Regions from separate parts of the Paenibacillus sp. FSL E2-8871 genome, predicted to be linked through region 1. Evidence: riboswitches for the same ligand, from Rfam matches in the RefSeq annotation. Region 1 holds a riboswitch; each other region holds the start of a gene.
The links. A riboswitch is a leader RNA that binds a small molecule or an ion and turns the genes downstream of it on or off. The one in region 1 is predicted to bind cobalamin.
Positions count from the first base shown of each region.

Region 1 (9,957 bases):
CTTTTCCCTTTGTTAGATACTTCCCATTTGCACTAATCGTGGTTAGCTTATTGCCGTTTAGGTTCAGCTTCACCTTGGTGTCTTTGATCGCTGCACCTTTTTTTAGATAGATCAGATCGCTTTCAATGCTGGAGGAACGTTCCTTCAGACCAGACATTAATACACCCTGCAGCTCAGAATCGGACCACTTATACGTTTTGCGGTTGAAATGCTGCCCGTTATCCCAGAGCATGGAGGTCATTTTCTTTTCTTTTAAATAATAGGTAAGGTACTCGAAGAATTTCAGCTTCTCGCCTTGTTCAATCACACCTGTATCTTTATCGAATCCTAGCAGTCCAAACTCACCAACGATAACAGGGATTCCTTTGGCTACGAATGTGTTGTGAACGTTATCAAAAGTTTGGGTGATATCGTTTTTTGTATCTTTTTCAAACGTGGTGTAACCAGCGATATTCACACTGAACGGCCAGAAGCCATAGTAGTGAACGGTCGCAATTATGTTCGGATCGTTAAGAGCTGTAATCGTCTTGTAGAGCTGATCCATTCTAGGTTGGGTAGGAGAAGTCTCTAATGAAGGTAGCACTAGCGGACGGACATCATTCTTTCCACCTGAGTTTCGAACGATCTGATGGAAGGAATTGTTGAGCTCTGCAAGCATCTGTTCCATCTTCGCTTCATCCGTACTTCCGCCATCCGTGAAACGAGGTTCATTAATGCTTTCGAACATCAGCTTATCGGATTTATCCTTGAAGCGGTCCGCAATTTGAGTCCATGCTGCATTATAACGCGCCAGCGTCTCATCATGCTTCTCTTCCATATGACTTACCCATAACCAGGAGTCGTGATGGACATTGATCATTACATATAGTTTGGCGTCTAGCGCCCAGCCTACAACTTCTTCGACACGGTCGAGGTAAGCTTGATCAATGGTGTAGTTCGGTGCTTCACCTATGTGTGAATCCCAAGTGATAGGAATCCGGATACTTTTGTAGCCTTGTGCGGCGATTTTCTTAATCAGTTCTTGGGTCACACGCGGATTGCCCCAGGAGGTTTCATCCTCACCTGTAGCATCTAGAGTATTGCCAAGGTTCCATCCGGGCTGCATATCGTCTACATAGGATTGGATCTTACTCTTTGGTGCTGCCTTAGCTTGTTGCTCGTCCTTAGTGGCAGCGGCGGCAATGGATGAGAACAAAGAGAGCAGAAGAGCGGTGACAAGGGTCAATGATAAGAAGGATTTCTGGATTCGAGTAGTCATTGAATTCTCCTTTGTAAGATCATTTTTGAGGATGCTTAAACCTGACCTTCCTTAGTACTTTGGTGCTTAGATGAACACGTACACCTCCAATAATCTGTTGTAAACGCTTACCAAATACCCTAACATAGAACATTTGCTGTGAGTACCTTACTAATTTGTGGTAAATTCATATATGAATTAGTGATTTGCAGTGATTCCAAAGTTATGGAGGGCAATCCAGTGAGCAGATTTCATTACATAGGCTCGGCTACAGAGCTTCCGTTAGGAGAAAGAGGCAGTGTACCGTCAGCAAAGACATATAATGAAGTGAAAAATTCCCCGGAGTATAAGAAACAAAGAGAGGCTCTGCGCCTGCAAGGTATAATTCCTTTGGATGACATCGCAGATCTGTCTCATTTAAGAGATGAGGACTGTCTTTTATACGACTCGGAAGAAGATGCAGCGGGTATTTTTATAGAGGAGCTTGGGTATTGGAACGATGAGATTCGCAAGCATTTTCGGAGTCCATATGTGTATCGGATTTCACCGAATTGGGGCGGCTTCTCTGTATCCCCTAAGCTAAAAGATACTCTACCGGGATCGTATAACGCCTCACTCAAGTGTTGTCGGGAGTTATTTAGGCTTATGACAGATTATGGGGTATCTGGTGCCGAGTTTGAGCTTTATACATGCTGGGCTGAGGAAGAAGGACTCCCACGTAATAAAAAGTATGATCGAATCTTTGATTTGGCCTCTTTGTCACTGGAGGATGGTTTTGAGCTGAGAGAAAAAGAGTATATTGTGGTTAAAATGATTTGATATTCAATAGGATTATCGCTAACTACTCGTTATACAAAAAACAAATATTGCATGACAAAAGCATATATATTAGATATGATGAAGCATGGAAAAATTAATATTAGCAATAGGTGCCAATTATGAATGTTTCGGAAATACAATCATAGATTGGTTAAATGGAAAGCGGGTGTGAATCCCGCGCGGTCCCGCCGCTGTGAAAGAGGAGTCCTTGCAAGGTACCACTGGGAAACTGGGAAGGTAGCAAGGGTGATGATACTTGAGCCAGAATATCTGCCTGTTTCTGATACACCGTTAAACTCTACGAGCGATAGAGAGGTGTTTGATATAGTATATGCCTGCTATTGTTGCGGTTCACTATCTTAAACCTCTTGACGTTATGTTGAGTGGTTTTTTTGTAGTGCTATGAAAGTTTATTCTGTTTTTTAACATAGAAAGAGAAGGGAAGGGTTATGGAAACATGAAGAAAAATAAGTTTTTAGCTTGGTTACTTATTGTAGCAGTATTTATCACGACGTTCTCTACAAGCGTAATCCCGGCTCATGCGAATGAAGCAAGCTCTACACTTAAAGGGTATGTCACTGTATCCGTAGAGAAGTTCACATTGGGTCAAGGATATATTAAGGATCCTATTAAAGTTCCATTCTACGAAGGGGATAATGGCGCATCACTAATAACACGTGCGCTAGGAGAAGGTAATTATAGAAACTTTGGAAGTATAGCTAGTAGTTTTTATTTATCTGAAGTTAAAGATAGTGGCAGAAGTGAAGTCAATATACCGCAGTATATTTTAGATATGATTTCAGCCGATGGGAATACAGTCGGAACTAAAGCAGACCAAGAGTGGCTAAGTCAGTTTGACTACACTCACATGTCGGGTTGGATGTATGCCGTAAATAATGAATTTCCTCCGTTCGGGATGTCTGATTATCACCCTCAAGACGGTGACATCATCCGAACACAGTTCACCACTTATGGCTATAGTTCTGATCTTGGTGGCTGGGGAGAACCTCCATTTCCATTTGCCAATAAGGATGCATTAACTGCGAAAATCGCAGAAATTAACAGTGATCCGAATAAAGAAAGTATTTTGGGCAAAACAGTAGTACAAAAAGCAGTTTACCAAGCTTATTCAGTGCTAGAAAATATGGAAAGCTCTCAATTAAGTGTAGATCATGCGCTGGTCGGGCTTACCCATTCTTTAGATATTGAGCCACCTATTATTACTGTAAGTGGTATGCAGGATAAACAGGAAGTATCCGATAAAGATTTAAGTTTCAGAGTAGCTGTCACAGATAATGTATATAACGGTATCATTCCAGTAGTAAAACTAAATGGAGTCACTCTATCTGCTACAGATGGTGAGTATAAGGTTTCTCTTAACCCAGGTGGTAATGTAATCACTGTCACAGCAGTAGACGGAGCAGAAAATAGAACAACACAAACTTATCAAGTTACCTACAAAATAAATGCTACAACGGGAGTCAAAGAACAGTTAGATAAGAGCCTTGCTTATATTCTAAACACCGTAAAGAATCCGTCATTTGGAACAGGTAGCGGAGAATGGTCAATTCTTTCACTAGCACAGGCCAACTACGAAGTGCCAAGTGGTTATTATGATCTCTATTACAACAATGTAGCTAAGAGAGTAAAAGAATTAATGAAGGATGGAAAACTCGATGCTACTAAAAGCACAGAGCATTCCAGAGCGATTCTAGGACTTACCTCTATCGGAAAAGATATCACGAATGTTGCGGGTTATGATCTAATCAATGCACTCGCTGATTATAAATATGTTCAGAAGCAAGGGAATAATGGTCCTATATTTGCTCTGATTGCTTTAGATAGTCATAACTACGACATCCCGGTATTATTCCCTAATCCTGATGAAAAGGGAGTAATATACCAAAGCACAAGAGAAAATCTGGTTCAGTACATCTTGGATAAAGAGGTTAAAAAAGGTGCAGCAGATGCCGGTGGCTGGGCTTTAGGAGTAACCAAAGCGGACGTTGATATGACCGCGATGGCGATGCAAGCACTTGCACCTTATTACGCAACGAATCCAAATGTAAAAGCTGCTGTGGATCGGGCGATTAATTGGTTATCGAGTACGCAAAATGATCAAGGCGGATTTACAAGCTGGGGAAGTACAAGCAGTGAAAGTATCTCGCAGGTAATAGTAGCCTTAACTGGCGTAGGCGTAGATCCACACAGTGACCCTAAGTTTGTGAAAAAAGGGAATTCGCTTATTGATGCGTTGCTTACCTTCGCTGGACCGGATGGCGGATTTAAGCATATTCTAACCGGAAAAGTAGATGGAATGGCTACGGATCAAGGTACGTATGCACTTATTGCTTACGATCGTCTGATCAATCATAAGAACCGTCTATTTGATATGAGTAATATAGTAATTCAGCAACCAGAGGAAACGAAAGAAATAGAAGTACAGTTACCCTCAGGTGATACACCCAAAGTTGTCATTTTTCAAAATAATAATAAATATATTCTTCCGATAAATTCAGGGGATAGCAACAAAGAAATTACAGTGCAAATCCCGAAATATAAGCAATCCTCGGTAAGTGTTAATTTACCTAGCAATAGTAATCTGCCTAAATTAGAGGTTACCAAAGGTGACGTATCTGTAGTCATCCCTAAGGGTACACAGGTTATAGAGGGAGATTCTTCAAAGGTTGAATTGATTTCACCTACAACAAGGACAGAATCTGCACTAAAAGATAGTCTGAATCAAATTATTCCTGGGGACAAGAAGCTTGATAGCATCGTTCAAGCATTTTCCATGGGAGGCAGCGCAAGAGTAGAATTCAGTCAATTTATTACGTTAACCTTTAAGGACCTTAAAGGAAAAGATGCTGCTTATATTCAAAACGGCACACCTCATGCGATTCAAAAATTTGCAAGTGATGACTTAGGTTTGGCAAGCGGCAAGTCAGAGTATGCCTACGATAATGGAAATGATTTAATCGTAAAAACCAATCATTTCACTGATTACATTGCGTATTCCTCCACTGCAGTACAAACACCTGGTGGTGACGGTAATGGTAACGGTAACGGCGATGGAGGAACCACTCCATCTAAGCCATACGTAACCCTATCCGTGGATAAGCTTACGATTAAGAAAGGATATGTTATTCCATCTGTACAGGTAGAGCTACTATCTGGTGACACAGTGTGGTCTGTATTCGAAAGAGTACTAGATAGCCGCGGTATCGACTATAGATATTCTTGGAACAGTACATTTGGAAGTGTGTATGTTGAATCCATAGCTGGTGATGGAGAATTCGACCATGGTAGCGGTAGTGGATGGATGTATAATGTAAATGGAAAATATCCTAATTATGGTGCATCTTCATATAATCTAAGTGCCGGGGATAGAATTCAGTGGCGTTATACTACGAATTTGGGTGTGGATCTAAATGCACCGATACCAACAGCGAGTCCGACTCCAAAACCAACGCCTAAACCTAGCGGTACTCCTGCTCCGGGTGATGTAACTATTCCGGAAGATAACAGTAATCCGACAGCGAGTCCATCTCCAACAGCGACTCCTAACGATATCAAGCAAGTGTATAAAGACGCCGATAAGATCTCATCCTGGGCATTCTCAGCGATTGAAACAGCTACAGTAAAAGGGTACATCCAAGGTAACAATGGTCAGGTGAATCCGAAAGATCATATTACAAGAGCAGAATTTACTAAGATCCTAGTATCAGCATTGGAACTGGATATCAAGAGTGACAAAGGAATTACCTACAAGGATGTCGCTCTAAGTGACTGGTTCTATCCATATGTGAATGCTGCTCATAAAGCAGGATTAATTACAGGTTTTAATAATGAATTTAAGCCAAATGACAAGATTACTCGCGAGCAGATGGCAGCCATTATTGTCAGAGCATTATCAATCCCGGCTACGAAGCCAGGTACAGCTATTAAAGATATCAATACAGTGTCTGCGTGGGCAAAAGCAGATGTGGAAACCATTGTTGCCACCGGACTTATGTTAGGTGATAATAATCAGTTTAAGCCTAAAGAGCTTGTAACTAGAGAAATGGCAGCTGTTGTAGCTTCTAGAACCCATGATTATAAGAGTGGCGACAAAGCAGTTAGTCCATATATTCAAAACACAGCAGCCTTTTTGCAAAAAACAGTAACAAACCCGGTCATCTCCTCGGTTGGCGGGGATTGGACAGTGTTCGGGCTGGCACGTTCTGGTGTGAAGGTTCCAGATAGTTATTACGCTAAGTACTATGCGAATGTAGAAGCCACCCTTAAAGAAAAAGCTGGGAAGCTGCATAGCGTAAAATATACGGAATATGATAGAGTTATTTTGGCATTAACTTCAATCGGCAAAAATATTGATAAAGTGGCGGGTTATAACCTACTGGAACCGCTCGCGGATTTTGATACTGTAATCAAGCAAGGTATTAATGGACCTGTGTTTGCCTTAATTGCACTGGATAGTAATCATTACGACATTCCAGTGGTTAAGGATGTTAAGACGCAGACAACAAGAGAGATGCTCATTGATTACATTTTAGGCAGAGAGATCAACGGCGGGGGATGGGCACTAGGCAGTAATGCTACTGAGGCCGATCCGGATATTACGGGAATGGTTATTCAAGGCTTGACCCCTTATTACAAAACGAATGCCAAAGTAACGGCTGCTGTGGATCGTGGAATTGCTTGGTTATCCAAAACGCAAACAGCAGATGGTGGCTTTGCAAGCTGGGAATCTACGAACTCCGAGAGCATTGCTCAGGTTATTGTAGCTTTAACTGGACTTGGTATAGATCCGCATAAGGATTCCAGATTTATTAAAAATGGCCGTTCAGCGGTAGATGCGTTGCTTGGCTTTGCTGCACCTGAAGGTGGTTTTTATCACGTGAAGCAGGGTGGCGTAGGCAACGGAGGCGCGAAACCCGGAGAAGTAGATCTTATGGCTACGGATCAAGCGATGTATGCACTGGTTGCTTATGATCGGTTCGTTAAGGGTCAGACGAGTCTTTATGACATGACAGACGTTAAATAGAACTTTATTTAAAGAGATAAGCAAGGGTAGCATGTATACCCTTGCTTATTATTTAAGGTGGGGAACTTAAGAAATGAACAAGAAAAAATGGCTAACAGCGATACTAATTATTGGTGTGTTGGCGATTGCCTTCTTTTGGGGCGGGAATTATCAGAAGAGCCCGAACAAGGTTGCGAGTAACAGTGTTGAGTCTCAAGTTGTAGGATCAGCCAATACGACCTCCAATCAGAATGTTGATGTAGAGCCTACAACCTCAAGTGATGCCAAGACAACGGAGATAGCTCCTACAGCTACACCTGATGAAACAGCTAAGCCCGTTGAAACGGTAAAACCAACTGAAGAGGTAACGCCAACCGAAACTGCGGCAACAGAGGTTGAAAAGCCGACCGCAACACCTAAATCGGATACACAGGCACAACCAACCGCAACACCGAAAGCGGCTAAAACGTCCGTGCCGGAAACGAAGGCGACGGCAAAACCAGTAACCAAGCCGGATTCAAAAGTAGCGACAACAGAAACAAAGCAGGAACCGAAAAAGGATAAATTCCTTACCGATCCAGTGCCGAGCGGGAAACCTAAGCCCGTGGAATGGCAAGATGCAACGGTAGATAAGAAGAAGCAATTAACGGCTACTTTGTCCGTGTCGGCAACAACGATTTTAGATAATATGGATATTTTCAATAAGGATAAGGTTGAAGTATTGCCGGCAGATGGTATCATTTATAAAGCGCAGAAGGTAACCTTTTATGAAGGTGAGTCTGTGTTTGATGTTTTGCTAAGAGAGATGAAGAAGAATAAAATCCATATGGAATTCAGTATGACTCCGATCTATAACAGTAATTATATTGAAGGCATAAATAATCTTTATGAATTTGATGCTGGAGAGCTTAGTGGATGGATGTACAAAGTAAATGGCTGGTTCCCTAACTACGGCAGTAGTCGTTATGTTCTCAAGGATGGCGATGTCGTTGAATGGGTATACACTTGTGATTTAGGTCGAGATGTAGGTGGTTATGTAGCCACAGGAGGAGCTCAGAAATAATGAAGGATAGCTTTTCTACCTTTCATCCGTTTGTGAATTTTCTATATTTTGTCGTTGTATTGCTGTTTAGCATGGTGTTCATGCATCCCATATTTCAGGTGATTGCCCTTATCAGTGCAGTAGTCTACTCCTTTATGTTAAAAGGAAAGAAAGCCGTTCGGTTTAATCTGCTGTACATGGTTCCTTTTCTACTATTTATGGCGATTATGAACCCTGTTTTTAATCATCAAGGGGTAACGATCTTGTTCTATTTGAACAATGGAAATCCCATTACGAAGGAATCCATTCTTTATGGTGTAGCAGCGGCGTGCATGTTTGTGACGGTAATCATATGGTTCTCCTGTTATAACGTCGTGATGACCTCGGATAAGTTTATTTATATATTCGGAAAAATACTGCCGGCACTGTCGTTGATTTTTTCGATGGTGCTTCGTTTTGTTCCTAGATATTTAGCGCAAATCAAGGTGATTTCGAATGCCCAAAATTGCATAGGCCGGGATGTCACACAGGGAAATCTCCTCGCTCGAGCGCGCAATGGGATTACGATCCTATCGATAATGACCACCTGGGCTCTGGAAAATGCGATTGAGACGGCGGATTCCATGAAATCAAGAGGATATGGATTGCCTGGACGTACAAGCTTTTCGATCTTCCGTCTAGATGCCCGGGACAAAGTAGCCCTCTTGATCATGACAGGCTTAATTGCGATGGTAGCCATCGGCGCAGCGATGGGTGAGAACACGATGAGATATTATCCGTCGATTAAAGCGAGCGCAATTACACCTTTTAGTATCCTTGTATATATCGCTTATTTTGCGCTATGTATGATCCCTGTGCTCATCAATATGGTGGAGGCAATGAAATGGAAATCTATCGAATCGAAGAACTAAGCTTTGCTTTTCCTGAACAAGAGCAGATGGCTCTTTCGAATATTAATCTTACGATTTCAAGCGGAGACTTTATTACTGTGTGTGGAAAGTCAGGCTGCGGCAAAAGTACTTTACTAAGACAACTGAAAACAATCCTAACCCCACATGGCAAACGCCAAGGGTCGATTTATTATAAGGGTCAACCTGTAGAGGAGATCGATCAACGGACACAAGCAGCGGAAATCGGTTATGTACTCCAAAGTCCGGACAATCAAATTGTGACAGACAAGGTGTGGCATGAGTTGGCCTTTGGCCTTGAAAGCTTAGGTTATGACAATTCTACGATTCGTTTGCGCGTGGCTGAGATGGCGAGCTTTTTCGGAATTCAGACCTGGTTCCATAAAAGTGTGACAGAGCTATCGGGTGGCCAGAAGCAGCTTCTCAATTTAGCAGCGATTATGGCTATGCATCCCTCGGTTCTAATCCTTGATGAGCCTACCTCTCAGCTAGATCCCATCGCCGCTTCCGATTTTTTGGAGACGGTCAAAAAGATTAATCGCGAGCTTGGAACAACCGTTATCATGAGCGAGCATCGTCTAGAGGATGTTCTTCCGCTTACAGATCGGCTGATTGTGCTGAATGAGGGCATCGTGATTGCTGATGATACCCCACAAAGGGTGGGCGAGGCTTTAAGTAAGCTGAATCATCCGATGTTCCTGTCCATGCCCTCACCGATGCAGATATACGCAGGCGTAGAAAATGGCTTAGCATGGCCTGTTACTGTGAAGGAAGGTCGCCAATGGCTGGATGCTTTTTTGAAGGATAAGACACCTGCACTGATGACAGAATCTCAGCCAAGCATGAAAGAGGACGGCCCTGTTGTCATAAAGTTCAAAGATGTATGGTTTAAATATGATAAACACGGACCCGATATCATAAAAGATTT
Region 1 covers NZ_JBBOBV010000001.1:5,524,065-5,534,021, forward strand. Annotated here, with positions in the region: gene NYE25_RS24880 (cellulase family glycosylhydrolase) at 1-1,258, opposite strand, end outside; gene NYE25_RS24885 (hypothetical protein) at 1,478-2,056, shown strand; cobalamin riboswitch at 2,148-2,348, shown strand; gene NYE25_RS24890 (S-layer homology domain-containing protein) at 2,514-7,100, shown strand; gene NYE25_RS24895 (DUF4430 domain-containing protein) at 7,174-8,142, shown strand; gene NYE25_RS24900 (energy-coupling factor transporter transmembrane component T) at 8,142-9,032, shown strand; gene NYE25_RS24905 (ABC transporter ATP-binding protein) at 9,005-9,957, shown strand, end outside.

Region 2 (9,957 bases), 350 kb from region 1:
AAGAATCCGGTTCGCTCCAACGCTTCAGGGCGGACAATCACAGGAACATCCATCACGGTGAATCCGCGTGTAGTGAGCACATCTAGGGCAAGTCTTTGAACAGCGAGATGTAACATCAGGCCGGCTCCTTTGAGCACATAGCTGCGAGGACCGCCTGCTTTGACGCCACGGGGAATATCAATAATATCGTGGAGTTCACCTAGCTCCACATGATCACGAGGCGCAAAGCCGAATTCCGGCACCGCTCCGTTCAACCGCAGTTCTACATTATCGTTATCATCGTGGCCGATGGGTGTATCCTGCGACACTGGATTCGGTGCGAGCAGCATGAGCTCTCTACAGCGGCGTTCAGCCTCGTTCAGATCTGCTTCCAGCAGGCTCAGCCGATGATTGAGTTCCCGTACCTGTGCTTTGACGATCTCTCCAGCAGGGCGGTCACCCTGCCGTAATAATCGTTCAACCTCTTTGGTTAGCCCGTTACGTTCGGCTCTCATTTGTTCTGTTTCTTGTCGCAGGCCCCGGCGCTTCTCATCCCAATCCAGCAATTCATCCAGTGGGAAGTCGATTCTTTTCCAGGTGGCAGTGTTTCTTACAAGTTCTTGATTATCCTTGATCCAGTTCATTTCCAGCATATCGCTCGCTCCTTTTTGTTTAAAAGATAAGAAAGTGTAAGTTTCACACTTCACTTTATCCTTCTATTTCTCGCACAAACACTTACCGTCCTTATAAGGACGACGAAGGTATTTATGCTTGAAAAAACGCAAAAAACGCCCTCATCCATGGGACGAGGAGCGTCAGCTCGCGGTGCCACCCAGGTTGATCGAATCTCCTTAACAGCAGGAAAGAATTCGACCCTCTTTGGTCTTCGCGGTAACGGGCGAAACCCGGTGAACTTAGGGAGTCATTATAGGCTCCGGTCGCAGACGCCTCACGGTTGGATGCCGATCATTGGCCTGATTCTTGGATTTAATATTGTTGCTTAGTATATCGCAAGAGTGGGATGAGCGCAAGCGTTTATGGTTTGACAATAATATCTAATCTGCGATAGGATTAATATTAATTTAAAGTATTCCTGTCGGGATAAATACTTGCAGTGTGAGCTGCTTAATAGGATGAAAGAGGTGGAGAAGTGGCTAAAATTGTTGTGATTAACGGAACGCCTTCCTTGGTATCGCGCATCAATGCAGTTATAGAGTATGCGGAGGCAAGCTTAACGGATCAGGGCTTTGAGGTTGAGCGTATTAACGTAGCAGAGCTGCCAGCGGAAGATTTGATTCATACCAAGTTTGAGAGTGATTCTATCGTTAAAGCGAATGGCCTTGTAGCCGAAGCGGATGCGGTAATCGTGGTTAGCCCGGTTTATAAAGCCTCTTATACAGGCGTGCTGAAGACCTTCTTGGATCTAGTTCCACAAAAGGGATTGGCCGGTAAAATCGTACTCCCGCTCTTCATGGGTGGCAGTCTTGCACATCTTCTCACGATTGATTATGCATTGAAACCTGTATTGTCTGTACTCGGTGCACGTTACATTCTTGGTGGAGTGTATGCCGTGGATTCTCAGGTGGTTCGTAATGATCACGGAGTGGTAGAGCTTGCTGAGGAGCTGAAGCTGCGACTGAATGATGCGTTAGCTGAGCTGGCAGAAGAAACTACACATCGTGTGGAACGCAAGGCTTAAGACTAAGTAGCAAGCATTCTGTTTCGGATGGATTCATACCAACTATATAAGCGTCTCATTCATACCTGATCCAAGGGGTGAAGGGACGCTTTTTGCTATAGTAAAAAGGCCATCTCACTGTGAAAGTAGAGAATGGCCTCTTTTTTATATAGGGTTCGTTATAATCCGGTCTTACAAATCGTCGAATCCATTATCGTCGCCAACCTTACCGTAGTTACGGGATTTAGCTTCGAAGAAGTCGGTTTTGGTGGCATTAAGTGCATCATCGGAGAAAGGTTTGATCCAAGGCATGCAGTTAACGTCAACGCCTTGGTAGGCTTTTTCCATACCCATCAAAGTTAAGCGCTTGTTCGCTGTATATTTGATGTAGTCACTAAGCTCGTTAAGATCAATACCGCGGACATTAGTAAGGGTGTAGTAAGCCCAGTTGGTTTCAAGCTCTACCGCGCGGTCGATCGTACGATACACGTAATCCATGTTCTCTTTAGTGTTCAACTCAGGGAAATCTACAAGCAGCTGCTTAAATACTTCTGCGAAGAAATAGCAGTGCTGATTCTCGTCACGTTGGATATAAGAGATCATTTGGCTGGTCGCCATCATCTTCTGGTCACGGGCCAGATTGTAGAAGAAGGCGAAGGTGCTGTAGAAGAAAATTCCTTCTAAGATGAGATCCGCTACCAACGCATGGAAAAAGGTTTGTCTCGTAGGGTTATCACGGAACTCTTGATAAATATCAGAGATAAACTGATTGCGTTCCAGCAGGACAGGGTCTTTTTTCCAATATTCAAAAATTTCTTTCTGCTCACTTTCCGACACGATTGAGGAAAGAACATAGGAATAGGATTGGTTATGCACCACTTCTTGTTGTCCGATAATGGCAGAGATAGCTTCTAGAGAAGAGTCAGTAAAATAACGCTTCACGTCGCTCACGAACATCGTCTGCATCGAATCCAGCACAGCGAGTAGGGAGATATTAATCTTAAATACGCGTTGTTCCTCAGCATCGAGCATAGGGAATTGTTGCGCATCTTTGGACATTGGGATTTCATCCGCGATCCAGTGATTCAGCAGCAGCACCTTGTACAGCTTGTACATATGCGGCATGCGAATATCGTTCCAGTTCAGAATACCGGAGCACTCACCGTCGATGATGCGTGTGGATTGGTTGGGTACTTCAGTGTTAAAAATCTTTTGTAGTTGCATTTATTTTCCCTCCATTTTTTTGCGCGGGTAATTCGTCTTGTCTGATCTTTAATTAAATTAGGTTGATGAAGTAACGGAGAGAAAGTTTGGAGCTGTAGGAGCGATAGCGTTCGCCTTTATCCTCGGATTTCTACCGCGAAGACGGTATAGATCAAGAAATCTGAGGATAACAGCGACCGGAAGCCCAAACATTGCTCGCAGTTACGATTAAATCACCGAATTTTTTAAAGCAGTAAGACTCTTAGCTAGCGCAAGAATCACACTCTTCTATTGTCAAAGCACGGCTACGCACATAATAAGTTGATTTCAATCCGCCCTTCCAGGCGTTCAGATGCAGCTCAAGGAACTCGGTAGCCTTGATGTCAGGACGAACATACAGGTTGAAGCTTTGACCTTGATCGACGTGACGCTGACGAGCAGACGCCATGCGGATCGACCAGTTTTGGTCAATTGTAAACGCAGTTTTATAGTACCAAATCGTCTTGTCGGACAGATCGGGTGCTGGGTTAGCGATCTTGTAAGTTGTTTTCTCTTCATAGGAAAGCAGTTCATACAAAGGATCAATGCTGGCTGTGGAGCCGGCAATAATCGATGTGGAGCCGTTCGGTGCAATCGCGAACATCCATGCGTTACGAACACCGTCTTTAGCCACTTCTTCTTGCAGCTCGCGCCATTGTTCAGTCGTTACATATTTACCTTCTTGTTCACCGCTAACGTAGCCACGTGAAGTAAAGTATGCACCTGTCTCCCAATCGGAACCGGCGAACTTCGGATAACGGCCTTTTTCACGGGCAAGCTCCATGCTCGAACGTACCAACAGGTAGTTGATGTGTTCATACAAATGGTTGTTATATTCTACGGCTTCATCAGATTCCCAACGAATGCCCTTGAGTGCCAATAGGTGATGCAAGCCGAATGTGCCGAGACCCACTGCGCGGTATTGGCTGTTCGTGTATTGTGCTTGCAGAACTTCAATATTATTAATGTCGATTACGTTGTCCAGCATACGTACTTGGATAGGTACAAGTCTTTCCAGCACACCAGCTGGAATCGCACGTGCCAAGTGAATCGAATTCAGGTTGCAGACTACGAAATCGCCAGGGATTTTGGAGATAACAATCCGGGTCTTGCCATCTTTGGTTACTAATTCTTCCTGTTCAATAACGGTAGCGGATTGATTCTGCATAATTTCTGTGCACAGGTTGGAAGAGAAGACCATACCTTGGTGACGGTTCGGGTTCGTCCGGTTAACCGTATCACGGTAGAACATATACGGAGTACCTGTTTCAAGCTGTGATTTCATAATCCGTTTCATGATGTCGATCGCAGGAACAGTAATACGGGACAATTCCAGATTGGCTGTAGCTTCAGCATATTTTTCACGGAAAGTGCCTTTACCAAGCTCTTCATCGTAGAAGTCTTCCAGACCAAGCGGACGACCGTTCTCATCCGTCCAGCCCATAACCTTCTTCACTTCATGAGGGCAGAAGAGGTTCCAGTGGCTGCGTGATTCAACGGCTTCCATGAACAAGTCCGGCAGGGTTACACCGTGGAATACGTCATGTGCACGCATACGCTCGTCACCATTATTTAGTTTAAGATCGAGGAAAGCGAGAATATCTTTATGGAATACATCAAGGTAGACAGCGACTGCACCTTTACGTGTTCCGAGCTGGTCTACACTGACTGCTGTATTGTTCAATTGGCGAATCCAAGGGATTACGCCGGAGCTAGTGTTCTTATGGCCACGGATATCCGAACCCCGTGCCCGTACTTTACCAAGGTAGACGCCGATACCGCCGCCCATTTTGCTAAGGCGCGCTACGTCTGTATTGGAATCAAAGATACCCTCTAGGGAATCGTCCACCGTATCGATGAAGCAGCTGGAGAGCTGTCCAGCGACCTTTTTGCCGGCATTGGACATTGTAGGGGTAGCAGCTGTCATGTAGATGTTGCTCATAGCCCAGTAAGCTTCTTTTACAAGCTCAAGACGTTTCTCGGCTGGCTCACGGTGCATGAGGTACATGGCGATAATCATATAACGTTCTTGCGGAAGCTCCATTACACGGCCGTCAAAATCATGCGCCAAATAACGGTCGGATAGCGTAAGCAGACCGATATAGTCAAACAAAAGATCGCGTGTATAATCGATACACCCACCTAGTTCGATAATTTGTTCTTTGGTGTAATGACTTAGAAGCTCTTCACGATAGATTCCTTTTTTTACGAGATCCGTAATTAGCGGGTACAGCTCACCGTAAGGCTCTTCTGGATAAGCTTTATAGCGGCGATGAACGGCTGCTTTTTTATAAAGGGTAGTCAGAAGGGCACGGGCAGCTGCAAACTTCCAAGTAGGCTCTTCTTTCGTTACAAGCTCTAGAGCGCTCATGGTGAAGGCATTGCTAATTTCTTCTCCGCTTACGGAGTCACGACGCAGTTTGGAAATTACTCCCCGTAGCAATGTTTCTTTATTTAGTTGATCAAGACCTTCCAAGATACGGTCGGCGTATACGGAAAGGCGCTTCTCATCAAAAGCCAGTTGGCGATTGTCTGGTTTTACTACGAATTGTGGCATGGTTATTTCATCCCTTCTTATTTTGGGTTAATTTTGAATATCAAAAATTGATATATTATAGCGCAGTAGGCTGCCACAGAAAGACCTCCGAGCCGTTCGTACTGGCCGGAATGTCGATTATGCGTTGGTTATAGCTTCCTCGGTAAGGAAGTGTAGTATCTTTCAATTCTTCTATAAAACGTCCATCTATTAATACCTGACACTGTGTAAGTAGATTCCACTCCGGCGAACCGGGAAGGGCGGTTAGTTCCTCATACGTATAACCACTGTAAATCCAGATGGGGAAGCCAGGGAGCACGGCGCGAAGCTCATGAATGAACCCAAGTACCTCTTCTGCCGAGAAAAAAGGATCGCCGCCTGCCAGTGTTAGACCATCCAGCAAAGGGTTAGCGGCGATTTCTGCAATGATTTCATGTTGACGTTCTAAGGTGAAGACTTCTCCATATTTAAAGTTCCATGTCTCGGGATTAAAGCATCCCGGGCAACGATGACGGCAGCCGCTGATGAAGAGGACGGCCCGCATGCCCTCTCCCTCGTTAATCGACTCCGGATAGTATCCGCAAATATTCATAGATGCTTAACGCGATCCCGTACTTCGGCTTGTTTGGCGGCATTGAAGCGGGTCTGATAGTCGCCAGTTAAATAACCTGTAACTCTGCGCAAACGACGGATGTGCACGTCATTCTCATGTGCGTTGCAGGAAGGACAGTTTGTCCCAATTACGCCTTCGTATCCGCAGCTGGAGCAGCGGTCAATCGGATGGTTAATGCTGAAGTAGCTGACCTGTTGTTCTAGTGCATATTTAATGATTTTGATAAAAGCAGATGGATTGCTGCGGGCATTGCCATTTAATTCGACATAAGAAATAGCCCCGGCATTGCAGTATTCATGGAAAGGAGCTTCCAAGCTGATCTTCTGAGCAGCACCTAGATCGTAGTATACAGGGATGTGGAAAGAGTTCGTATAATACTCACGGTCAGTTACGCCCGGAATAGAACCCAGTACCATGCGATCAATCTTGGTGAATTTGCCGGACAGGCCCTCTGCTGGTGTTGCGAACAAGGTAATGTTGAGATTAAGTTCCTCACTTTTAAGGTCGCAATACTCCCGCATGTGACGCACGATAGCCACAGCCTTGGCATGGACTTCAATATCCTCGCCATGGTGTTTGCCGTACATGGCTTTCATGCATTCCGCCATACCGATGAAGCCAAGCGACAGACTACCATGTTTCAGCAGTTCGCCTACAGAGTCTTCAGGAGCGAGATTTTCGCCGCCTTCCCAGACGCCTTCTCGCATCATGAAATCGGATGCTTTAGCTTTTTGCGCGCTTTGGATGTGGAACCGATGAAGAAGTCCTTCCAGCGCAATATCCATATAGTGATTTAGATCCTCATAGAAGCCAGCTTCGTCTGCGACGGTACGTCGGCCTGTTACTGTGCCGTGTGCCAGACCGAGCCGAACCAGATTCAGTGTATTAAAGGAAAGGTTGCCCTTCCCGGAGCAATGATTACGCCCAAAACGGTCACCGAGCACTCGGGTGCGGCAGCCCATTGTAGCAAATTCCGTATCAGGATCACTTGGATCATAATACTGCAAGTTTAGCGGAGCGTCCAGATTAGCGAAGTTCGGATATAGTCTGCGTGCAGAACATTCCGCCGCTTTTAGGAACAATTCATAGTTAGGATCGCCTTGCTGTTGATTGACTCCTTGCTTGCATTTGAAGATTTGAATCGGGAACACAGGTGTTTCTCCGCTGCCAAGTCCGTTCATCGTTGCTGTTAGCAGGGAGCTGATCACAAGCTGACCTTCTGGTGAAGTACAAGTACCATAATTGATGCTGGTAAACGGAATTTGCCCACCGGATCGGCTGGACATGGTGTTGAGATTATGTACCATACTTTCAGCCGCTTGCAGGGTTTCGATTTCGGTTTCCTTTAGTGCAAAACGAAACGCTTTTGGATATAACTCCGCCAGATCGGTCCGACTCATTGTAATCTCGCCCAAAGAATCATTAGCTTGTCCCTCATCAAAATAATCCAGACCCTTGCGGAACAGCTTAGCGAAGGATTTGGTTACATAAGGTGCAAGATCATAGTCGAGCTTATTGGCGGATACGCCGCCATATTGAGCATTTTGCTGGGATTGAAAAATAATTGCTACCAGTGACATAGCTGTCATTATGGAGTTCGGAGGACGAACACTGCCGTTGCCGGTGTTGAAGCCTTCGCGGAGAAGCTTATCAAACGGGATAAAAATGCAGTTAGTCGTTCCGATTGCGTATTGATCCAGATCATGCACATAGACGACATTGTCATCAATGGCTTGCACTAGCTGCGGCGGCATCGTAAAGTTGCGGGCGTACCATTTTGAATATTCACTGCCGAACTTGCTCATTTTACCGGAGAAACTCTCTCCGTTCAAATTGGCATTCTCGCGCAGCAAGTCCAAATCCCGGCTGTCGATAATATCGCGTCCTAAATCAATGAGCTCTTCTAAAAGAACTTCTCGTGCATTTGTTGTACCGTTAAATTGTCTCTCCAACAACGTCATTGTATAGCTCTCCTCTCAGTCTATCGTCCTATCATTAAGAAGTGGGGCCGCATGAGCGGCCGTATATTCATTGTGATCTCATAAAAAAAGCATCCTCTAGCGAGGATGGCAGAAAATGCCCGATGCGTTATGTAAATATCCACACAGATATTTGTAGTGGCCTCTAAGAAGATGACCGCATGCGGACACCGTTCCTGTTCCTCGCAGGCACTCATAGTTGGTGTCGTCGAAACAGGCAGGTCTCCTGGCTTCCGTAGGACCTCTCAGCGCCTTCCCAAGGGGGCTCTTACCCCTCAGTGACTTCTGCCAGGAGATCTGCCCATCTTAAGCTTCTAAAAGCTTGTAAGGGGCATCCGGTTACAGTGGCGGGACCGCAGCGGATTTTCACCGTACTTCCCTATTAAGCTCTAATTCCGATAAAGGATCAAAGCGCCTGTCTCCACTATATTTTGTTGTCGTTAGATAAAAATAACCCAAGATGTTGTGTTTGTAAACAGTTTTTTAGAAAACCCGCGCGGGGAGCGGGTTCTTCAAAAGTACTCCACAAATGATCCACAGGCTGTCCATAAGTAATCCACAATTGATCCACAGGCATATAAAAAATGATTCATAAATTGTCCGAAAAGATGCCACAAAGAGTCCATAAATGTAGTGCAGATGACCCTAGAATTCATGTTAGAAAAAATACTTGTGGCGAAAGTCATATTTCGGAGAATTTTGGGGAAAGAAGAAGGGGCATAATAAAGCTGAGATCATTTGTGGGAGAGCGGTGGAGTTGTTACAATAGAAGGAGACACATACTTTAAAATTCCGAGGAGGTATTCTCATGCCTATTGCTGAAGTAACCGTTATTCCGATTGGAACAGGTAGTACGAGCCTTAGCAGCTATGTTGCGGATATGCAGCGAGTGCTGAAGACGGTAGAAGGGATTACTTATGAGCTTACATCCATGGGTACAATCATCGAAGGGCCTCTTCAGCGTATTTTTGCTGCAGTCGAAGCGCTGCACGAGTCTCCTTTTGCCGCAGGTGCAGAGCGTGTCTCTACCTCACTTAAAATAGACGACCGCCGCGATAAACCCTCCACTAGCCGTGGAAAGCTGGAGTCTGTGGAGCGTAAACTACAGGTGGAATAGCAGTTTGGGAGAGTAGGGAAATAGGGAGAAATAGGCTTGCGTTTCTGGCTGAAAGTTGTATAATATTTTTTGTTTGACAGAAAAATCAGCCTTAAGCTGGTGTAGCTCAGGGGTAGAGCAACGCACTCGTAATGCGTAGGCCGGGGGTTCAATTCCCTTCACCAGCATATCTAAGAATTGCGCAATGGCACGGTTTCCGGGATTTCGGGACCGTGCCATTTGTCTTGAAATCACCTATCTTCTAACATTCGTCTAACCTTTACTCAATTAAAATGGGGGAATGACCCAGTCTCTCTTGTGTGATATTTGGTGTACACCGAAGACGAGATTCGCCCCGAAGACTATACATCAATCATACGTGCAGGCAGGTTGCAGTGCTTACCTTTAGGTAAGTACGTGAACTAAAAGTGCATACTTACGCGATGGCATGGTGGGAGGTATACTCAAGTCCTAAATCTGATTCAAACATGGAGGATACACCATTGAAAACACTTATTGTCGTCACGCACCCAAACATCGAAACATCCGTCGTTAATAAACGCTGGATCGAAGAACTCCGTAAATATCCAGACAAATATACGGTGCACGAGCTGTACAAAGCCTATCCCGATGAAAAAATCAACGTGGAAAAGGAACAACAACTGATTGAAGCGCATGATAAGCTCGTCTTACAATTCCCTGTCTACTGGTTTAGTAGTCCACCTCTGCTTAAAAAGTGGCTGGACGAAGTATTTACTTACGGATGGGCATATGGTTCGAAGAGTGATAAATTAAGAAATCGAAAAATCGCATTAGCTGTAACTGCCGGAGGAA
Region 2 covers NZ_JBBOBV010000001.1:5,175,638-5,185,594, forward strand. Annotated here, with positions in the region: gene serS (serine--tRNA ligase) at 1-632, opposite strand, end outside; gene ssuE (NADPH-dependent FMN reductase) at 1,130-1,678, shown strand; gene NYE25_RS23410 (ribonucleotide-diphosphate reductase subunit beta) at 1,850-2,881, opposite strand; gene NYE25_RS23415 (ribonucleoside-diphosphate reductase subunit alpha) at 3,123-5,456, opposite strand; gene nrdG (anaerobic ribonucleoside-triphosphate reductase activating protein) at 5,512-6,027, opposite strand; gene NYE25_RS23425 (anaerobic ribonucleoside triphosphate reductase) at 6,024-8,009, opposite strand; cobalamin riboswitch at 8,227-8,461, opposite strand; gene NYE25_RS23430 (MTH1187 family thiamine-binding protein) at 8,836-9,144, shown strand; tRNA gene NYE25_RS23435 (tRNA-Thr) at 9,240-9,311, shown strand; gene NYE25_RS23440 (NAD(P)H-dependent oxidoreductase) at 9,627-9,957, shown strand, end outside.
Region 2: linked by a shared signal. The riboswitch ahead of NYE25_RS23425 (anaerobic ribonucleoside triphosphate reductase) and the one ahead of NYE25_RS24890 (S-layer homology domain-containing protein) in region 1 are both predicted to bind cobalamin.

Region 3 (9,957 bases), 2.8 Mb from region 1:
TCGGTCTGCTGCTCCCGACGCTCACGAATATTTTTACGGGAAACTAATACAATAGCTAAAATAATGGCAGCCCCGATAAGTATCGGTAACGCTCCTGCAAGGATAACGACAATCCACTGAAACATCACAGATAGTGCATTTAAGCTTCCATTTAAAGCATCTGAAGCACGTTCCAGTAACGGCCCTTGCTCCTTCTTCTCTTTGACAGCAATGCTTTCATCCGTCTGATACACTCTCAATTCTACTGTAGAAAAGGATACATTCTGATTGATATAACGCATTCTACCTTTAATCTGTTCAATGCTCTCTTGAATCGAACCAAGCTCGTTCGCGAAGGCGACCAGATCAGTGGATTTCGTTGCTTTTTTCATAAACTCTGTATATTGTGCTTCCATTAGCTGCTTTGCCTTCAAACGTGACTCCAGATCAACGTACTCTTCAGAGACATCCTGACCTTGAATGCTGCGCTGTAGAGATTCGTGTTTTACTTGTTCTAATTTATTCAGAAAAGGTGAGAATCCGGAGGCAGGTACCTTAAGGATAAACGTCCCACCTTGCTCGTACTGTGACATATTTTCATTAAACTCAATAATATATCCATTGGCCATGGTTACTAAATTACGTATTTCAGTCTGTGCTTTTCCATAGTCTTCTACTTCCATGTTAAGATTCGCTTTATAGATCAGCTTCTTGTTCAAGCCCGCTACTACATCGCTACCAGTAAATCCTGCACTTGCTTGAACTGTATTTTCTGATGTGGAGCCCTTTACAGCCAAGTTCTCGCTGCCAGTTGCTTCTGCCTCAGGAGCTGCCGAAGTGCTTTGATTCGCTGTTGAGGCCATCGAGTTCTGCGACTGTACCTCTACTGCTGCGTCGTTACTCGTACTACCATTTTCTTTTGCCGAACTATCTGCCGCTGAATTCCTATCCGCTGAGCCACAACCCGCCAAGACTACCGCAAGAATTAATAAACATAAGTAATGCAGACCCCATTTACGCATTCTCATTCCTCCAAAAATGTAATAGATACCGCTTGCATGGATCATAATATCGTTACGGAATGTCTTGTTCTAAGCAGATCTCTTCCGTAACTCTTTACTAAGACGTTCCAAAACTTGGAAGGTTGCACTGAAAAATGGAATTGTGTACAGTTTCTTATGAATTATGTTCTCAAAATAAAAAAAAGAGTCGCATTTCTGCAACTCTTTTAGTTTAAGCTATTATACAGAAGCACTGTTGTATACAGGCTGAGAGATTCTTCTAGTCAAACCACTTCTAGTGACATATGGGACAACATATCCATTCGAATAACCCATTTGCTTACACGCACTTTATTTGGTACAATTACCACGTCTAACCACGTAAAAAAATACCAAAAACCCTCTATTCATAATGAATGAGGGCAGAACACGGTTCTGTTCGGACAAGCTCCACCTTGTTGAACAGAGAAGTTTTTTAATAATGCTGTCTATTACAAAAGGGGAGGTGAACCCTCATGGCAAAAGACGTAATTTGCGAAGTTAACTCCTGCACCCACTGGGCAGAAGAGAACAAATGCAGTGCTGATTCTATCTTTGTAGCTTTCCACAGCTCCCAAGAACCTACACGTGCAGAAGAAACAGATTGCAAGACTTTCGAAAGCAAATAAGGTGATGATTTGAAGGGACCCTCCACGGTTCCTTCTTTTCTTTTCTCATTCTATCAAGAATGAGAATTATTATCAAGTGGCTGAAATAAAAAGCCAGGGAGAAATTCCCCGGCTATGATTTATTGTATACCTCTTATGTTATTTGGAAGCACTAACTCCTGCATTTTCTCTTGCAATAGCGGCAGCCTTTACCATGTTACGAAGTGCATCTTCTGTCTCCTGCCAGCCACGTGTCTTAAGACCGCAATCCGGATTAATCCAGAACTGTTCAGGATCAAGCACCCGCAGCGCACGATCAATATTAGCTGTCATCTCTTCTACTGCAGGAACCCGTGGACTATGGATATCATATACACCAAGACCAATTCCTTTATCATACTCCTGCTCCTCAAAGCTAACGATCAGTTCCCCATGGCTACGTGAAGTCTCAATAGAGATAACATCCGCATCCATCGCTGAAATGGAGTCTATTATGTCATTAAATTCGCTATAGCACATGTGGGTATGAATTTGTGTCGTAGCCTTCACATGATTCGTCGCGATACGGAACGATTTCACCGCCCAATTCAAGTATGCCTCATGATCTTCCGCCTTCAAAGGAAGTCCTTCACGGATAGCCGGTTCATCTACTTGAATCATCTCTATGCCTGCATCCTCCAAAGCTTTAACTTCATGACGGAGCGCTAAGGCAATTTGATTCGCTACTGCTTCCCGACTAAGATCATCACGTACGAAAGACCAATTGAGAATCGTAACAGGACCAGTCAACATACCTTTAACAGGAAGGGAAGTTAACGACTGAGCATAGACGCTTTCTTTTACAGTCATAGGCTGGATAAAAGCTATATCCGCATAAATAACTGGGGGCTTAACGCAGCGTGATCCGTAGGATTGAACCCAGCCATTACTAGTAAATAAGTAACCATCCAACTTCTCCCCGAAAAACTCCACCATATCGGTTCTTTCGAACTCACCGTGCACGAGTACATCCAGACCCAGCTTTTCTTGGAAAGTGATTGCATCTGCAATCTGCTCACGAACGAACCCGTCGTAACGCTCTTGATTCCATACGCCTTTACGCCATTTCAACCTTGCCTGGCGCACTTCTACGGTCTGTGGAAAGCTTCCGTTTGTTGTCGTTGGCAGAAGTGGCAGCTGCCACTTCTCCTGCTGCACCTTCAGGCGCTCAGCAAAAGGTAGGCTACGTTGGTCTGGTAAATCTGTAAGTCCGAGAACTTGCTCGGCCACATCCTTACGACCGCGTTCAGGAAGTGCACGGAAGGCAGTAAGGGCTTCACGACTGGCCGTCAACGCAGCAGCAGCTTCTGCTGTACCCTCTAAGGCTGCAGCAAGCAGGCCAAGCTCTCTAAGCTTCTCATCAGCAAAAGCTAAAGCAGCCTTGACGGTGGCCTTCAGCTTCACCTCACCCTGAACAGTAACCGGAACATGCAGCAAACTGCAAGAAGGCTGTATAATAAGACGATCAAGTGATACATGTACACTCAGCTTCTCGATTAGCTGCAGCTTAGCATCCAGATCTGAGCGCCAGATGTTGCGTCCGTCAATAATACCCGCTCCCAGCCACTTATCCTCAGGCCAGCCAAGACGTTCAATCGATGCCAGGTTCGTCCCGCCATCATGGACAAAATCAAGACCTAAACCTTGTACCGGAAGCTTGAACAGTGCCTCCAGCGGTTCAGCAGCTTCAAAGTAAGTCTGCAGAATAATATTTAATCCAGGCACGGATTCAGCAATTTCTGTGTAAATCGAGTGAAGTAAGGATAATTCTGATTCATTAATTCCTGTAACAATCGCTGGTTCATCAATTTGTACCCAGCTTACTCCTTCTTGCTTCAGTTCCTGCAACAGCTGAACGTAAACCGGAAGAAACCGAGCAGCAATCTTCGCAATATCCGCAGATGCAAAACCTTTTGACAACTTAAGGAATGTATAAAGGCCTAAAACCACAGGTTTACCCTCAATTCCCGCTTGGGACTTGGCAAAACGATAAGCTGCCAGTGGTTTATTCTCGGTCAGACGCGGCGTTTGTGCACCGATCTCTGGAACGATGTAATGATAGTTCGTATTGAACCATTTAGTCATCTCGCAAGCGGTAGCCTCAGCATTTCCTCTAGCCATCGCAAAATAAAGATCAAGCCCAATGTCGCCACCATCATACGCATAACGTGGAGGTACGATCCCGAACATTACAGCTGTATCTAGCACATGATCGTAGAACGTAAAATCATTTACCGGAATTAAATCAATTCCTGCCTCCTGCTGAGTCTTCAAATGCTGAAGCTGAATTCCTGTCATTTCAGAACGGAACTCTTCCTCATTTATTTTTCCCGCCCAGAAGGCTTCCAACGTTTTCTTCCACTCGCGGTTTTTCCCGATTCTTGGATAGCCAAGATTGCTTACTTTTACTTTGTTCGTCACTTTGCAGCTCCCCTTCTCCATCTTCTTATTTTGGACTCGATATCACTTGCATTCCTATAAAAAAGAGCGCCCTTCCCTAAAAAAGTCAAAGGGAAAGACGCCCATAATATACCTATGGTTAACGTCTAACACCTTCCTATCCTCCGTAGGTGTAGCAGTGCTGTTGAAACAGGCAGGTCTCCTGGCTAGCGGTGTCAACATCCTTAGCAGTCTTCCCAGCAGTAGTAAATTGCCAGTGACATATGTTGCTATGGACTCTTCCGTTACAGTGGCGGGACCGCATCGGCTTCAAACCGAATTTCCCTATTAAGCCTACCGAATTACTAATTTCCGGCAAGCACCTGTCTCCGATATTGTCAAGCTAAAACGCCTTTGGCGTCCTTTTAAGGACGGTAAGCGTTTATGCGAGAATTATAAGAAAGTATTTCGTGAAACTTTTACTTTCTTATAATTTAATTGCTAAAACGCCTTCAGCGTCCTTTTAAGGACGGTAAGCGTTTATGCGAGAATTATAAGGATAAAGTGAGTGTCTTAAATCTGATGTCATCATACGTGAAAGCCCCCGTCATCTGCAATAGATTACGGGGGCTTTTGTTATATCGATTCCTTATAACGGATTTAGAAAAACACGAAATATACTACTGCAGCAAGTACTATGCGATATATAGCAAATGGTAAAAGCTTAATCCGGTTGATCAATTTCAAGAAGAAACGCATCGATAATAGTGCAAATACAAAGGCACTGATAAAACCTGCAATGAAGAACGGCAGGGCATCGATGGTGAAATATTGCCAGTTCTTCATCAGTGAGAGTAAACTGGCGCCTGCCATGATTGGAACAGCCATAATAAACGTGAAATCAGCAGCAGCGCGATGACTCATACCCAGAAGAACACCACCAGAAATCGTCGACCCGGAACGAGAAAATCCCGGCCACAAGGAGAAGCACTGGACCAGACCAACACCTAGCGCCTGCTTATATGTAATCTGATCGACACTCTCCGTTTGAATCTTCTTTGGTCCGAATAGATCCGCAATAATCATTAATACAGCACCGACTACTAGACCGATTAACACGGTGGATGTAGAGAATAAATGCTCGTCAATATAATCATTAAACAGAACCCCCAGCACGCCTGCTGGCACTAAACCTACAAGCACCTGTGTAAGCTTCAGGTGGCCGCCTTTTTCAAGCTGTGGTTGTTGCTCGGTTACAGGATCCAACTGCTTGCGGCTGAAACGCTTTAAGCCCAGCAATTCAATGAACCGATTTCTAAAAATAACTACAACTGCTAATATTGACCCCAGCTGTATAACCACTTTGAACGTATTGGCCGTATATTGCCCAAATAACTCTGTCGATTTTAACCACATATCATCAACAATAATCATATGACCTGTGGAGGATACCGGAGCAAATTCAGTCAATCCTTCAACAATTCCCAAAATAATAGCTTTAATAATCGTTAATAGCTCCATTTGTTCTCCTCCTTTTAATCATAACTTTTATCTATAAGTCCTTCTCGGCTCAACCTTCGGTGTTCATTTTCCGGCTGCGCTTGCGGAAGAACAAATACCCAAGGATCACTACTCCACCTGCAAGAAGCACGTACACTACGTTGGAGTACATATCCATATACATGGCGATGTCTTCCCAGGACTCACCCAATGCCGCACCAATAAGCACCAGCAATAGATTCCATCCCAGCGTACCAATCGTTGTGAAGATCATAAACACTCCAAATTTCATGCCCGACATCCCTGCAGGGATCGAAATCAAACTACGCACTAGTGGAACCATCCGACAAAATAGTACGGTCCAATAGCCATATTTGTCAAACCAAGCGTCAGCCTTGTGGATGTCCTTTTTGCTAATCCGGAGTAGGCCGCCCCAGCGTTCAACGATCTTTTCCAAGCGATTTACATCCAACAAACGACCGATATAATAGAGAATCACTGCACCCAGCAGTGAGCCAAGCGTAGCAGCAATAATTACACCAGGAATGGTCAAATTCGTTGTGGTTGTCATGAATCCGCCAAAAGGAAGGATCACTTCGGAAGGAATCGGTGGAAATATATTTTCAAAAGCGAGCATCAGGAAAATACCAAAGTAACCAAACTGCTCCATAAAATCTGTAATCCATGCTTGCATTTCGTAACCCCCATTATTCAGATCAAGTTCTTCTTCAAGTTGCGTAAATAACGGCTGCGAATAAAAAAGAAGTAAAGTCCCTGGACAGCCAAATATCCCAATAACACCGCCCCGGTCTCCACAGCAATAGATAAGTAAAACAACCGCTGAAGCGCAATAAAGGCAAACACACTATGCAAAATGGCTACCCCAACCGGAACAAAAAACAACAACGACAATTGTATCGTTACAATTCGGTTTAGCTCTTGATCTGTAAGTCCCATTTTGGACAATGTAGAATATTGATGACGATCATGATCTAGATCTGTATAGAGCCGGAAGTAAAGGAAGCTGCCTGCTGCAATGAAAAAGACAGTACCCACCAGTAAAGAAGCGAATAGCATCGTGTTGTACAATGTTCTCTGTATTTCAAACAGCGTGCCGCTAACAACAATCGCGTATGGCGAGTTACTTTCATAGGACCGTTTCCCTTTATGAGCAAGATCCGCCGCTATACCTACTGTTCGCGGGAAGTCATCCATGTAAAATCCTGTATACAAATCGGTCTGTACGGGATGAATAGCCTTGTAAAGCTCATCGCTAATCACAACACCACTGAAATCTCCCCCATCCCTTCCATCCAGCTCCGGCAATAGATATTCGGCAATCGGAACATGCTGGGTATAACCCATTTCTCGAATGGAAAGACCTTGCTTCAAGGTATATACCGGCTTTACTCTACCCGCTTGCAGACTCCGGTCTCGTTGCGAACCGATCATCACCAGTCCTTCATCTCCACTTAGAGGCTGCTCATCCGTCGTAAACCCTGCACGAAGCAGAGCAAGCTTATAATCACTGTAAGCAATCAAGGGAAGCCTTAACGTGCGATCTGGCCCGGTCTGAGATTCCACCTCTGCGTATTTAATCGGAATACTAAGTGTCTCATAGGGTAAACCGAGCGTTGTAAGCTCTTCCTTAATTTCGTCCAAATGCTGATCAAAAGGATCCTGCAATTGATTGCCTTTGGCTACATAACCAACTGCTGCGGGATAGTCCAATTTCAACTCTCTGGAAAGCGTATGGATCGATGCGAATACTCCCACTGAAGTAAAAGAGACTGCGGATACAATCGTCACCATAAAAAACATTCGGGCATTCTCTTTCCAGCGGTAAGACAAGCCCGATAAAGTAATGATATTCGTGTGGTTCCAATACAGGCGCCGGATCGCCTTAAGTAGTTTAACAGTGTAAATACTGAGCTGAGTATAAAAGAGATAGGTACCCGCAACCGTAATTATAACGACCGGGAACATCACCTTTTCAACCGAAGCCGCTTGTGCTGTAGCCGCCATAAAATAGCCCGTTAACAGCAATAAAGCAGACAGTATAGATAACACCAAGGAAACTTTAGGTTCCTCTTCTGCTTTTCGTTCTCCCTGAAACAGCCGCATCAGTGATTCATTCCCAATAAAGAAGAACGTGCTTAGCGAGATTAGAATAAATAACAGCGCAAAGCTACATATCGTTAGTACAAGCGCCTGCCATGGAAGATGAAACGTTAAAAGAGGTATCCCTAGAAAAGTAGATCCGATCATCAAAAACAACTTGCCCAGAATTAACCCTAGTAAAGTACCTGTCAGGATGGCAGAGGTGCCGATCATCATATTTTCCAAAAATACCATCATGTTCAGCTGTCGCTTCGTCATTCCATGCATCAATAAAATCCCAAACTCCATCTTACGTGACTGCAGGAATGATCCGACCGATACAAGAACGAACAAGGAGCAAAACACATAAATAATGGCTTCTGCCGCCATCATTGTATGAGCAGCTGTACTATAAACCAAGCTCTTAGAAATATCCGGATGGTAAATAAACAATGCGCACACAAAAAAGATCATCACTGAAAAAGCACTGACGACAAAATAAGCCGCATATTTACGCTTGTTACGTGTAACATTCCTATAAGCGAATTGCCGAAAGGTCATGGCTAGTTCCCCCAAGCAGAGACAACATATCAATGATACTTTGGAAGAAGGCGCCTCTGCTGCTCCCCCTGTACATTTCACTATAGAAACGTCCGTCTTTAATAAAGATGACTCGGTTACAAAAGCTCGCAGCCACTGCGTCATGTGTGACCATCAGCACGGTTGCCCCTTCTTCCTGATTCACCTCTGTCAGCATATTCATGACTTCACCTGAAGCTTTGGAATCCAGATTCCCTGTAGGCTCATCTGCTAAAATCAATGAAGGACGATGAATCATCGCCCGGGCGATGGCGGTCCGCTGCATCTGTCCACCTGAAATCTCGTATGTCCTTTTTTGCAGCAAATGCTCAATGTCCAGCATACTTGCTACTTCTTTCAATCTGCTCTCCATTTCCGTAACACGGACACCAGCAAGCGTGAGAGGCAGCACAATGTTCTCCTCTACAGTGAGCGTATCCAGCAGATTGAAATGCTGAAAGACGAAACCAAGCTCATGGCGGCGAAAGAGTGCCTTTTCTTTTCTGCTAAGCAGATTGGGATCTCGACCGTTGATCAGAATCTGACCGGAGGTCGGCTGGTCGATGGTGGCGATCGTGTTGAGCAGTGTTGTTTTTCCACTCCCCGAAGGTCCCATAATGCCAACAAACTCCCCTTTTTCAACAGAAAAACGAATATGATTCAATGCCTGAGTGGACACTTTACCCTCATATATTTTTGATAAATTATGAACATCTAGAATGGGCAAGTGTTACCTCTCCTTCTTTCGACTGGATTGCCTTCATTATACAAAGTGTATACACAGGCTGCCATTTCTCTAACTTACAATGACCTTACATTTTTGTAAGGTTGGACTCCCTAAACACTATCCGCACGGTCGTGCCCTTACCTTCTTCTGAGCAAATGCTCACCTCGTGACCAAGTTTTCCGCAGATCTGTTTCACAAGATATAGACCCATCCCCGTGGATTCTTGAAAGGTTCGTCCATTCACACCTGTAAAATAAGGATCAAACACACGCGGCAGATCACCTGCTGGGATGCCAACTCCTTCATCTCGTATCTCCAGTACTGCTCTCTTTTCTTCTTGTATGTACCCATGGAAATATACATGTTTGCCGACTTCCGTCGTATAACGTATTGCATTCGTAATTATCTGCGTAAGCACAAAACTTAGCCATTTCTCATCTGTGGTTACAACGATTTGCTTATCAATTTTAATAGTAGGAAATATACGGTTACGTATGAACAGACGCTTCTGCTCTGAGGTCACGCTACGTACGAGGGTTTCCAAATCCAAACGTTCCACGTAAAAATCATGCTCAAAAGTATCTAACCGAGCCGTGTAAAGTACAGTGTCCAGTCCTTTTTTCAGACGGTCTAGTTCATCACCTATCGCCGTAAAAGGCGGTCCGTCTTTATCTTGAATCATCAAATGGATGACAGACAATGGCGTCTTCATCCCATGCACCCACTGATTAATAAAGTGAATATGTTCTTCCAGCTTGTGGCGGTAGCTGTGTAAATCATTTTTGTAGAGGCGGAATTGTGACCCTAGTAGTCCTCGTAAACTCACGGCAAGCGGAGAATCCTGTAATGGACCGCCAGCTTCATCTAGAGAGGTGGGTACAGTCTCCAGTCTTTCATAGAACGTACGATTGCTGATATACCGATAAGCGAGGTAGCCAAGCAGCAGACAAGTACTGAGAAGAGCAGCGTACAGACTAACACTCACACCACTGCCCCCATCCAGCCG
Region 3 covers NZ_JBBOBV010000001.1:2,753,893-2,763,849, forward strand. Annotated here, with positions in the region: gene NYE25_RS12690 (DUF4349 domain-containing protein) at 1-1,001, opposite strand, end outside; gene NYE25_RS12695 (DUF1540 domain-containing protein) at 1,496-1,648, shown strand; gene metE (5-methyltetrahydropteroyltriglutamate--homocysteine S-methyltransferase) at 1,787-4,087, opposite strand; cobalamin riboswitch at 4,242-4,447, opposite strand; gene NYE25_RS12705 (undecaprenyl-diphosphate phosphatase) at 4,706-5,566, opposite strand; gene NYE25_RS12710 (DedA family protein) at 5,616-6,239, opposite strand; gene NYE25_RS12715 (ABC transporter permease) at 6,257-8,206, opposite strand; gene NYE25_RS12720 (ABC transporter ATP-binding protein) at 8,181-8,951, opposite strand; gene NYE25_RS12725 (sensor histidine kinase) at 9,037-9,957, opposite strand, start outside.
Region 3: linked by a shared signal. The riboswitch ahead of metE (5-methyltetrahydropteroyltriglutamate--homocysteine S-methyltransferase) and the one ahead of NYE25_RS24890 (S-layer homology domain-containing protein) in region 1 are both predicted to bind cobalamin.